Regions from separate parts of the Gorillibacterium sp. CAU 1737 genome, predicted to be linked through region 2. Evidence: riboswitches for the same ligand, from Rfam matches in the RefSeq annotation. Region 2 holds a riboswitch; each other region holds the start of a gene.

Region 1 (2,195 bases), on a different contig from region 2:
TGGCTTGTTCGGCGCTCCCCAAGTCGCATCCGACTCCAGATTCAACATTCCTGCTCTCACAATAGGTGTCGGATTCGGATGGTTGAGAATTACCTGCTGAATCGAAGCAGGATCGTTTCCACTGGTTAAACTGGCTTGTTGACGGTATTGGTTGATCTCATCATCTATGACCTTGATTTGGTTGGTCATGGAATCCCCAATGGCTTCCTTCAAACCATCCACGCGCATAAATGGAGGCGCGCTATGCTCATTAACCATCGTCCCGGATAGATAGACTTTATTTCCCGGAATTTGATTGGGCACGGCTTCCTCCAAAATCTTTGCTGGATTGAGGACCGGGGTATGTTTTTGAAGCTTAGACACTTCAATGTTGTTCAATCGGGTTAAGCCCGTTTCTTCTTTCCCTTGATTGACAGTCAGTTGCCCGTCAGTGATGACGATCGTTTTTTGAAGGGTAGCGTGCTTTCCGGCAGGAAGAGCACTCTTGACCCAAAAGGGTGTTCCTTCAACATAGATAGAGTTCATGCTCGCATATACAGCATCTCCAACCGTCACCTGCACTTGATAAGTCCCATTTTCTAAGGATAAGGTCCATTCCCCACCTGGTTGAATACGGATCGAGGAATCTTGAGAGTTGCTGTAAGTGGCATTGCTTACAGTCTCTGATGTATGGTCGAAGTTCCAGCCATATTGGAATCCATTTCGGTCCCCCATGATCTCGCCAAAGTCAGCTACGTACCCGACAGGCGGGTCTAGCAATGGACTTTGGAAGCTAACCTTCACCAGACTGGCATCCGACTGAGCCGATACGGAATCAGAAAAAGCAGGAATCAACAAATTAATAAATAGTAGCAGACAAAGACACTTGGAAATAAAACCGAAAAGCTTAGACATAACTAGCCCCCTAGATCGAATCAATATTTTTGCACAGAAAAAAGCCAATTGAGTTCGGCGGCCTGGCGACCATGTCCACAGATTCACAATCTGCAGCGTTAGGCCCATAGCTTTGCGTCCCCGTCTTTCGTCCGGGTTTGCCTTTATTCGTTCAATTGGCTCATCTTTCGACCAATATTCCTACTTTTTGCACATCACAAGTAATTCTATTATCCTAGCACATTTCCTTTTCAAAAATATGTATAATTTCCGAACGACTTCTCCTGAAAATGATTTCTTCCATCCATTCCAGGTTGGTACAGGAAAAACCGCACAAAAAACTCCAGCTCGCCAAACGCGAGCCGGAGTTCCGTTCAACCAATTTATGCCGCTTCCTGAGCAGGACTGGTTCCGCCAGGTTCGCGGAAGAGCGGGACGAGCACGAAAGCCGATACGAGCAGCATCACCGTGGCGAGCAGGTACACCGGTGTCAGGGTAAACACCCCGGCAAGCCAGCCGCCGAGCGACATGGTGATGACCATCGCTCCCATGAAGAGCGGGTTCAGGATGCCGTTGACCCGGCCCACGAACGCCTCCTCCGTGTTGCGAAGCACCATCGTGTTGATGCCGATCTGGATGAACGGACCGACGAGGCCGCTGAAGAATTGCGCGACCAACGTGACGGCGAAGACCGTGGAGAAGCCGCAGATGGCGATCGAGATGGCGCTCACCATCGTCCCCAGAGCGAGCAGCTTCTGCGGCGAGATTTTGCTGGCGAAGCCGATGGCCAGCGCTCCGCCGATCAACATGGCGATGCCGTTGACCGTGAGCAGCCAGGACAGCATCTCCTTCTGCAATCCGAGCTGCTCGGTGATCAGGAAGATCGCGAGCGGCTGGATGAGGCCGATGCCCAACCCGGCAAAGAAGAAGCAACTGCCGAGACGGGCCAGAAGCCGGCTGGACCACACATAGCGGAAGCCTGCCTTCATCTCGTCCCACACCGCTTTGCCCGAAGAGGAGGCTTCACTCTTCCGATCCTTCGGAAGGAAAACGAGCACGCCGGCGGAGGCGAGGAATGCGACGCCGGTGATGGCGATCGCCCATTCGATGCCCAGGTTGCTGAAAACAACCGTCCCAAGGCCCGGACCAAGGACCATGAAGATGGCGAACAGCGTCTGATAAGCCGACATCCCGGTCTGCATGAGCGCTTCTGGAACATGCAGCTTAAATAACTTCAACCCTGAGGGCTGAGAGAATTGCGATAGAATCGAAGAGACGAAAGTGACGAAGAATACCGCTTTCCAGCTTCCGAAGTGAATGGC
Region 2 (2,195 bases):
GGCTGAAGCTGGAGGCCCTGCGCCTCTTCCATGACGCGCTCTTGCGGGATCTGCAGCGCGGAGCTATGGAGATTGCGGAAGCCCGGCGCCAATTGGAGCAAGGGGGCCTTCATTACTGGTTAAGCCGGGCCTCTTCCTCCTCCTAGATCAGAGAGTCCAAATGCAAAAAGACTCCATCCCAGGAGGTGTCTCCTGAAGACGGAGTCTTCTTTTTTTGCTTGCGGCTATCGGGCTGGACTATTTGCCGGAGGCCAACACGCTCTTGAGGGTTTTCTCGATCTTCTCTGGTGTGTCCTTGGGAGCAAACCGATGCAGCACCTTGCCGTCGCGGCCAACCAGAAATTTGGTGAAGTTCCATTTGATCGAGCGGGAGCCAAAGAGACCTGGAGCCTGTTCCGTTAGGAATTGGAACAGCGGGTGCGTGGTCGGGCCCTTCACGTCGATCTTGGCGTAGAGCGGGAACGTCACGCCATGGTTGAGCTCGCACACTTGCGCGATGTCCCCGTCGTCATCCAGTTCCTGATTCGCGAACTGTGAGCTTGGAAAGCCCAGCACGGCGAAGCCATCATCCTTGTAATCCTGGTATAGCTTCTCCAGTCCCTTGAATTGCGGTGCGAATCCGCATTTGGTCGCCGTGTTCACGATGAGCAGGACGTTTCCTTTGTAGGGGGCGAGTGTCGTTTGCTCTCCGCGAATCGTTCTTACGTCATAGTCATAGATACTCATGGAATCCTTCCTCCTGTCGAGTGGATGAAACCGATGCAACGGAACTCTGTGTTTACATTTTAAACAATATAATTGTATAAGTCAAAGTCGATTCTGTGAAGGATTGTTGCGTAAAAAGACTGGTTTTATCCGTAAAAACATGGTAAGTTTATCACAAGAAATATCATTTAAATCCAAGCGACTCTCCCGGTTATCGGCCAACTGAATACTGGCAAAACTATCGAAAGATAGTGACGCAAAGCTATAGGGACTACGTCCATTCGCCATGGACTTGTCAGCCAGTTGCACGCACGTTAAGCAAATTGGTGAACTATGGCTTTTGGGCCCTCTGGTTCACTTTTTTTTCATGCTCCGGAGCGACAAAGTATGGCACATCCCAGTCAAGAGTAGCTTCAAGGATTCGATAAGGAGGCATCCATCCATGAAGCCGTGTCTCGTCGTGTTTTCCCTGGACAATTGGACCATTGAGTACGAGGGCTTGCTCTCGCTGCTCTCGGAGCGTGAGGTGAAATCGCTGCAGGTAAGAGGGACCGAACAGGAGGTCTTTTCGCTCCTAGCCGGGTATACGTTGGTCAAATCATTGATTCGCTTCCGGTACCACGCTGACGGAGAGCTCAGAAGAGAACGGGGAGGAAAGCCCTATCTCGCTTCTCCGAACTGGAAAGGAAGCTTTTCGGTCTCCCACTCCGGCAATATGGTGGTATGCGGAATCCATCCAACGGGGCAGATCGGGGTGGATGTGGAACGTCCACGGCCGATTATGGACGAGCTGCTGGATGAATGCCTCAGTGATCAGGAGAAGGCGTTCTGCCAGGAATCTTCTACCGAAGAGACGAAGCGGCTGCGGTTCTTCCGATTCTGGACGTTGAAGGAGGCGTATCTGAAGGCGCAAGGAAGCCGGTTCGGAGAAGTCGCCTTCTCGGAGCTGGACTTTTCTCGCATGGGATATGAGCCGGAATCGGCAGAAACGGGCCGGAAGTTCCATGCGGTCTATCCCCAACTGATGGAAAAGGATAAGGAACCCAACGCCGCCCTTCAGTTTAGTCATTTCGAATTGCCGGAGGGGTATTCGGTTGCAGCTTGCTGCGGAGAGACGTTCTCCGCACCTGAGCTGCTGTCTCCTCATCATATAGAGCTGCCGAAGCCGGTGTCGATTGTGACCCGCATTCAACGGGGGCTCGGCTTGCGGAAAGTACCCGGTCTTTGGTCCAGTTTCTTTTCTTGACCAAAGATGGATGACCTTTCTCCCGAATGCTGGTACTGTAGAAGTATTGAAACTTACGGAATTCGGGAGGGTTCAAGATGAACAAGCGTGCGGTGATCGGCCCGGTGCTCATTTTGCTCGGGGTGTATCTGATTCTTAACCGAGGGGGAGAGCTGGACGCCGGAACAATATTCGGTACGTTCTGGGCGACGATCTTCATCATACCCGTCGGGCTCTTCTTCCATTGGATGTACTTCTCCATGAC
Region 3 (2,195 bases), on a different contig from region 2:
TTAACGCTTAAAAAAGTTTTTTCGAAAAACACTTGCACAATTCCCGATTGTTCGCTATAATCTTTTCTTGTGGCCGGTCGTTACGAAGTGATCGGTGCTCACGAAAAGCGGGGCCTTAGCTCAGCTGGGAGAGCGCATCGCTGGCAGCGATGAGGTCAGGGGTTCGATCCCCCTAGGCTCCACCAAACAACTTCATACGTGGGTTCTTAGCTCAGTTGGTAGAGCAATTGACTCTTAATCAATCGGTCCAGGGTTCGAGCCCCTGAGAACCCACTTCCAAAAAGAACGGCAGAGATGCCGTTCTTTTTGTTTGTATTCATAAACCATTATCGGAACTGAAAAATGAGGTATGATGGATTATTTAGGAAACTAGGTAGAAGCCTCTTGCGATAGAATTACTGCCCCGTATGAAGAATCTTTGATAATGTTTGATTTTCCTGTATGAGGAATAAATACAAAGATATACATTCCATTATTTTTTAAAAAAGTTGGACAGTTTTAAAGAACAGATGATACTTTCAATGTTTATTATTTTTAACGAGGGAAAGGGAGACTCGTTTTCAGTTTCAGACATTCAATTTATCCTGACTGATATATTCGGGTTACCTGCATCAATTGATCAGATTAATGGTGTTTTCAAACACAATAAAAACTGGTTTAAGTCAGAACAAGACCCAGTCAATAAGAAGGCTCTGAGAAAAAAGTTGCTTGAAGGCGCTAAGGATTATGCGATTGGAATAATTGATAAAGGTGTCAAGTGAAATACAAGGTATAGAACCATGTTTGCTAAAAAAGGCATAATAAATATAACATATTCATTACTAAAGATTGCTAGCGCTTCGCAAAGACAAAAGTTGATTCAATTGACTTTTTATAAGAACGTGTTTACATAAAGTGTGAGGATAATTATTCCAAAAAGAACGGCAGTGATGCCGCTCTTTTTGCTTTCTTCCCCTCCATACGAGCCTGCCAATAGGACTCCCTCTCTAGTTCATAATATCTACATCTCATAGGATGTTAGATTTGATTGCCATACTTCCAAATATAGACTATAATAAGAACCGGAATTGCAAACTTATTTTGTCATTTCATGGATATATATGTCTATTTGGTGAAATTGAATAGTTCGGCAAACCTATTGAAAAGTAGGGACGCAAAGCTATAGGGGCTACATCCTCGTGGATAGGCCAGCCAGTTGCACATTCTGTAATTGGTGAAGTATGGGCATTTTTACCCGTATTCACCTTTTTTATTTGGTTTTGGCCAGATGAGAGGAGAGAGAGCTGTGTCGGAGCGTATGCAGTCATCGGTACCGTCATTTTTTCCAAGTGAGGATGGGAATGAACCAGATCGTATCAGGTTTGTGAAGCTCATGGAACAGATTGTCAACGGGGTGGACCAACTCAAGAATCCGGACGGGGTGAACCTGAAAGGGGAGAAAGAGCGTACCGATCTGTTCTACAAGGATCTGATTCAAACCAGCGAAATTCCATCAAGCAGCACTCCCCTTGAGCAAGTGAATGAGGATCTTGTCAAGCTGCTGCATAACCATCCGTACCACACCAAGTATTTCTTGACGAATATTCTGCCGATGGCAAGCATCCCGGGAATCCTGGGAATGCTGACGGCCTTTCTCGTAAACGGCAATAACTTGTGGGATGTCTATGGCCCTGCGGGAGCGGAGGCCGAGGTTCGCGTGATCAGCATGATGTCCAAGCTGATCGGATATGTGCCTGAGCGGAGCGGAGGCTATACCACTTGGGGAGGGCAAGGAGCGGTGTTCTCCGGTCTTCGGATGGCCATCGCGAAATTCGCTCCGGATGCTCCTCGCCTGGGGGTCCCTTCCCACTTCTATACGTTTTGCTCGGAAGCCGCCCATTACAGCCTGTTCAAGTCGATGGAGGCTACCGGATTGGGCAGCAGTCGTCTCGTCAAGGTTCGTACGATGCCGGACAGCTCCATGGATGTCGAAGACCTGCGGTCGAAGCTGGAAGAGGTGATCGCGAACGGTGGCATTCCCATCTATATCGTTGCTACAACCGGAACGACCGATGCGATGGGCATTGACGATGTGGAGGAAATATCACGCGTTTCTTCAGAGATTGCGGCAAAGCATGGTCTGCGCCGTCCGCATCTACATGCCGATTCCGCTTTGGGCGGCTTTTTCGCCTTCTTTAACGAGTACGATTTCGCAG
Region 4 (2,195 bases), on a different contig from region 2:
CGAGATAAAGGATGTTGTTCTTATTCGGGTCGATGACCAGACGTTCGCCCATCGACCGGCCGGGCATATTGCCGCCAACCTTGAAGGGGAGTGGAGAAGAAACGAAGGAATCGCCCCGGTTGGTCGAGATCAGCACCTGACCGTTGTTGCCATCCCAGTCGTTGGTGTACATCCCCGTCAGCATATAGAGCCGATTGGGGTCGACAGGGTCTGTGGCGAGGGCGTCGATTCCATTCTTGTTCCAGTCCTCCCAACCTACGAAGTGGGTAAGCGGAATCCAGCTGTTGTCGGTCTTGTTCCAGCGGTAAGCACCGCCGATGTCGGTACGGGCATAAATGAGGTCGCGTTCGGACGAGTTGAAGATGATTCCGGGGATAAAGCCTCCGCCTGCCCCCGTATTGGCATTCTTCCAGGTGTACGACTCTTGAGGCGCCGCTTGTGCTTCCGGGATGATGTGGGTGAACGAGCTCCCGACAAGGGCGGCGGCCAGCAGCAGAGCGGCAGCGGTTTTGCGAGTGGTGATAAGCGCCATAATGATCCTCCTCCAAGAAATGAATGGGCTTGCATACGAAGCCAACGTTTTACCCATGAGCGTGCCGGCATAGCCATGAAGCGGTCGAATAGCAGGCGAGAGTCGGCTGATAAACAGGTTTTCCGTCATCACTCCCCCAAATTTCGTCAATTTGCTTGTACAAGCGTCGGCAACCCGGCATGCTCAATTTGTATAATCCTGATAGTTACAAAAATAACAAAGTAAGCGCATACAAGAATGAGCAAAAAAAGGAAAGCCGTGAAATAGGCTTAATAAAGTTACCGATAGCGCTTTCAAATCTATACTAGCAAGCTGGAAAGGAAATGTAAACTAGTATTTTCCTTGAATTGGGAATTACTCTGGTTGAAAAGAATCGAAATGGGATGTTTAGAGGGAGACGAAAGTGGGTAAAGGAAACTATTCTATTTCCAATTTGCCCCTCAATCGCTTGCAGAATCTGTAACAAAGGGAGGAAAGGAACGTGATAGCCTGCTCGAAAATCGAGAGCGATGAAAACAATTTATAGGGCAACTAAGAAAGAACGATCAAAACACGAAAAAGTTGCGCCATTTTGTGACAAACATCCTTGATTCATGCGTGGTATGATAAAACAAACGGAGTAACCGAGGTCAGTAAAGGGCAAACCTCGCTGAAAAGCAGGGACGCAAAGTCACAGGTCTAAGGTGAACCAACTAAGACGGCTGGACTGCCTGGGGATCGGAACTACATGGAGGGATAAACGATGAACCAGCCCATCCAAGCAAAGGCCGATGACTTTGACCAGGAATGGATCGACTTGATTATGGAAGCCTATGAAATGGGAATGTCCTTCGAAGAAGTGAAGGATTTCTTTCGGCGCTCCAATCGGATGCCTATTGCCCTGTAGCCCCTGTCTCCTCCTTAAATCCCTCATGAATCATACATACAAGGAACGTTCATCTTGGACCATCTCCCGTGGGTTTATCCATGGTCGAGGCGGTCTGATTGTTTTTTTGAGGGGATTGGCAAGGATCGATTGCGTTTTCCTGAAAAAACCTTCATAATGAATACTAGATGATAATGAAAATCATTATCACATACGAACGATCATCAACCATACGGGATGACGATCAAGGAAAGGACGATCGATTCGATGAGGACAAAACGCTTGCGAACCCGCCTGTCTCTCGACGACTATCTGGATCTTCTGAACCTGGCCATCGCTTTGCAGGACGAGGCATGGCAGAAAGAAATCACCGCCAAGCTGGAGAAAATGACCGCAGCGTGCGCAGGAGCGGAATCATCCTCCTAAGGTGCATGTCGAATAGGAACCCCAGTGGCATCCGCAGCGGCGGCCTGATCTTCCATCAGGCCAGCGCTACAGGCGGATGCCTGTTGGCGTTTTGTAGCTCTTCAGCATCACCTGGCAATCGACGCGGGTAACGCCGGGCAGGGGGTACAGCTTCTCGCCCAGGAATTGCTCCATTTCGCGGCTGTCCCGAAACAAGCCGTGGACATGCAGCTTACTGGGCCCGGTCATGTGGTATAAACTCGTTATAAAAGGATCATCCTTCAGCAGATCAGCAACCTCGAGGAGCTGTTGCGGCTCTACTTCCACATAAAAGAAGGCGGATACGCCAATCCCGATCTTCTCTGCGTTGATGACCGCTGTGAAGCGCTCGAT

The links. Region 2 has a riboswitch for cyclic di-GMP ahead of AAFN83_RS10880 (4'-phosphopantetheinyl transferase superfamily protein). Riboswitches for the same ligand answer to the same signal wherever they lie in the genome.
Region 1: it holds a riboswitch for cyclic di-GMP, as region 2 does, so the genes downstream of both, AAFN83_RS00750 (fibronectin type III domain-containing protein) here and AAFN83_RS10880 (4'-phosphopantetheinyl transferase superfamily protein) in region 2, are expected to answer to the same signal.
Region 3: it holds a riboswitch for cyclic di-GMP, as region 2 does, so the genes downstream of both, AAFN83_RS01295 (pyridoxal phosphate-dependent decarboxylase family protein) here and AAFN83_RS10880 (4'-phosphopantetheinyl transferase superfamily protein) in region 2, are expected to answer to the same signal.
Region 4: it holds a riboswitch for cyclic di-GMP, as region 2 does, so the genes downstream of both, AAFN83_RS08120 (anti-repressor SinI family protein) here and AAFN83_RS10880 (4'-phosphopantetheinyl transferase superfamily protein) in region 2, are expected to answer to the same signal.

The regions. Positions count from the first base shown of each region.
Region 1 is NZ_JBDQQO010000001.1:169,519-171,713, reverse strand. It holds gene AAFN83_RS00750 (fibronectin type III domain-containing protein) at 1-894, opposite strand, end outside; cyclic di-GMP riboswitch class I at 948-1,046, opposite strand; gene AAFN83_RS00745 (MFS transporter) at 1,257-2,195, opposite strand, start outside.
Region 2 is NZ_JBDQQO010000004.1:244,979-247,173, forward strand. It holds gene AAFN83_RS10870 (hypothetical protein) at 1-146, shown strand, start outside; gene AAFN83_RS10875 (glutathione peroxidase) at 238-726, opposite strand; cyclic di-GMP riboswitch class I at 927-1,016, shown strand; gene AAFN83_RS10880 (4'-phosphopantetheinyl transferase superfamily protein) at 1,148-1,951, shown strand; gene AAFN83_RS10885 (hypothetical protein) at 2,029-2,195, shown strand, end outside.
Region 3 is NZ_JBDQQO010000001.1:278,434-280,628, forward strand. It holds gene AAFN83_RS01275 (hypothetical protein) at 1-4, shown strand, start outside; tRNA gene AAFN83_RS01280 (tRNA-Ala) at 110-185, shown strand; tRNA gene AAFN83_RS01285 (tRNA-Lys) at 201-273, shown strand; gene AAFN83_RS01290 (hypothetical protein) at 522-761, shown strand; cyclic di-GMP riboswitch class I at 1,119-1,203, shown strand; gene AAFN83_RS01295 (pyridoxal phosphate-dependent decarboxylase family protein) at 1,286-2,195, shown strand, end outside.
Region 4 is NZ_JBDQQO010000003.1:159,184-161,378, forward strand. It holds gene AAFN83_RS08115 (cellulose binding domain-containing protein) at 1-532, opposite strand, end outside; cyclic di-GMP riboswitch class I at 1,161-1,246, shown strand; gene AAFN83_RS08120 (anti-repressor SinI family protein) at 1,275-1,418, shown strand; gene AAFN83_RS08125 (hypothetical protein) at 1,665-1,823, shown strand; gene AAFN83_RS08130 (Lrp/AsnC family transcriptional regulator) at 1,890-2,195, opposite strand, start outside.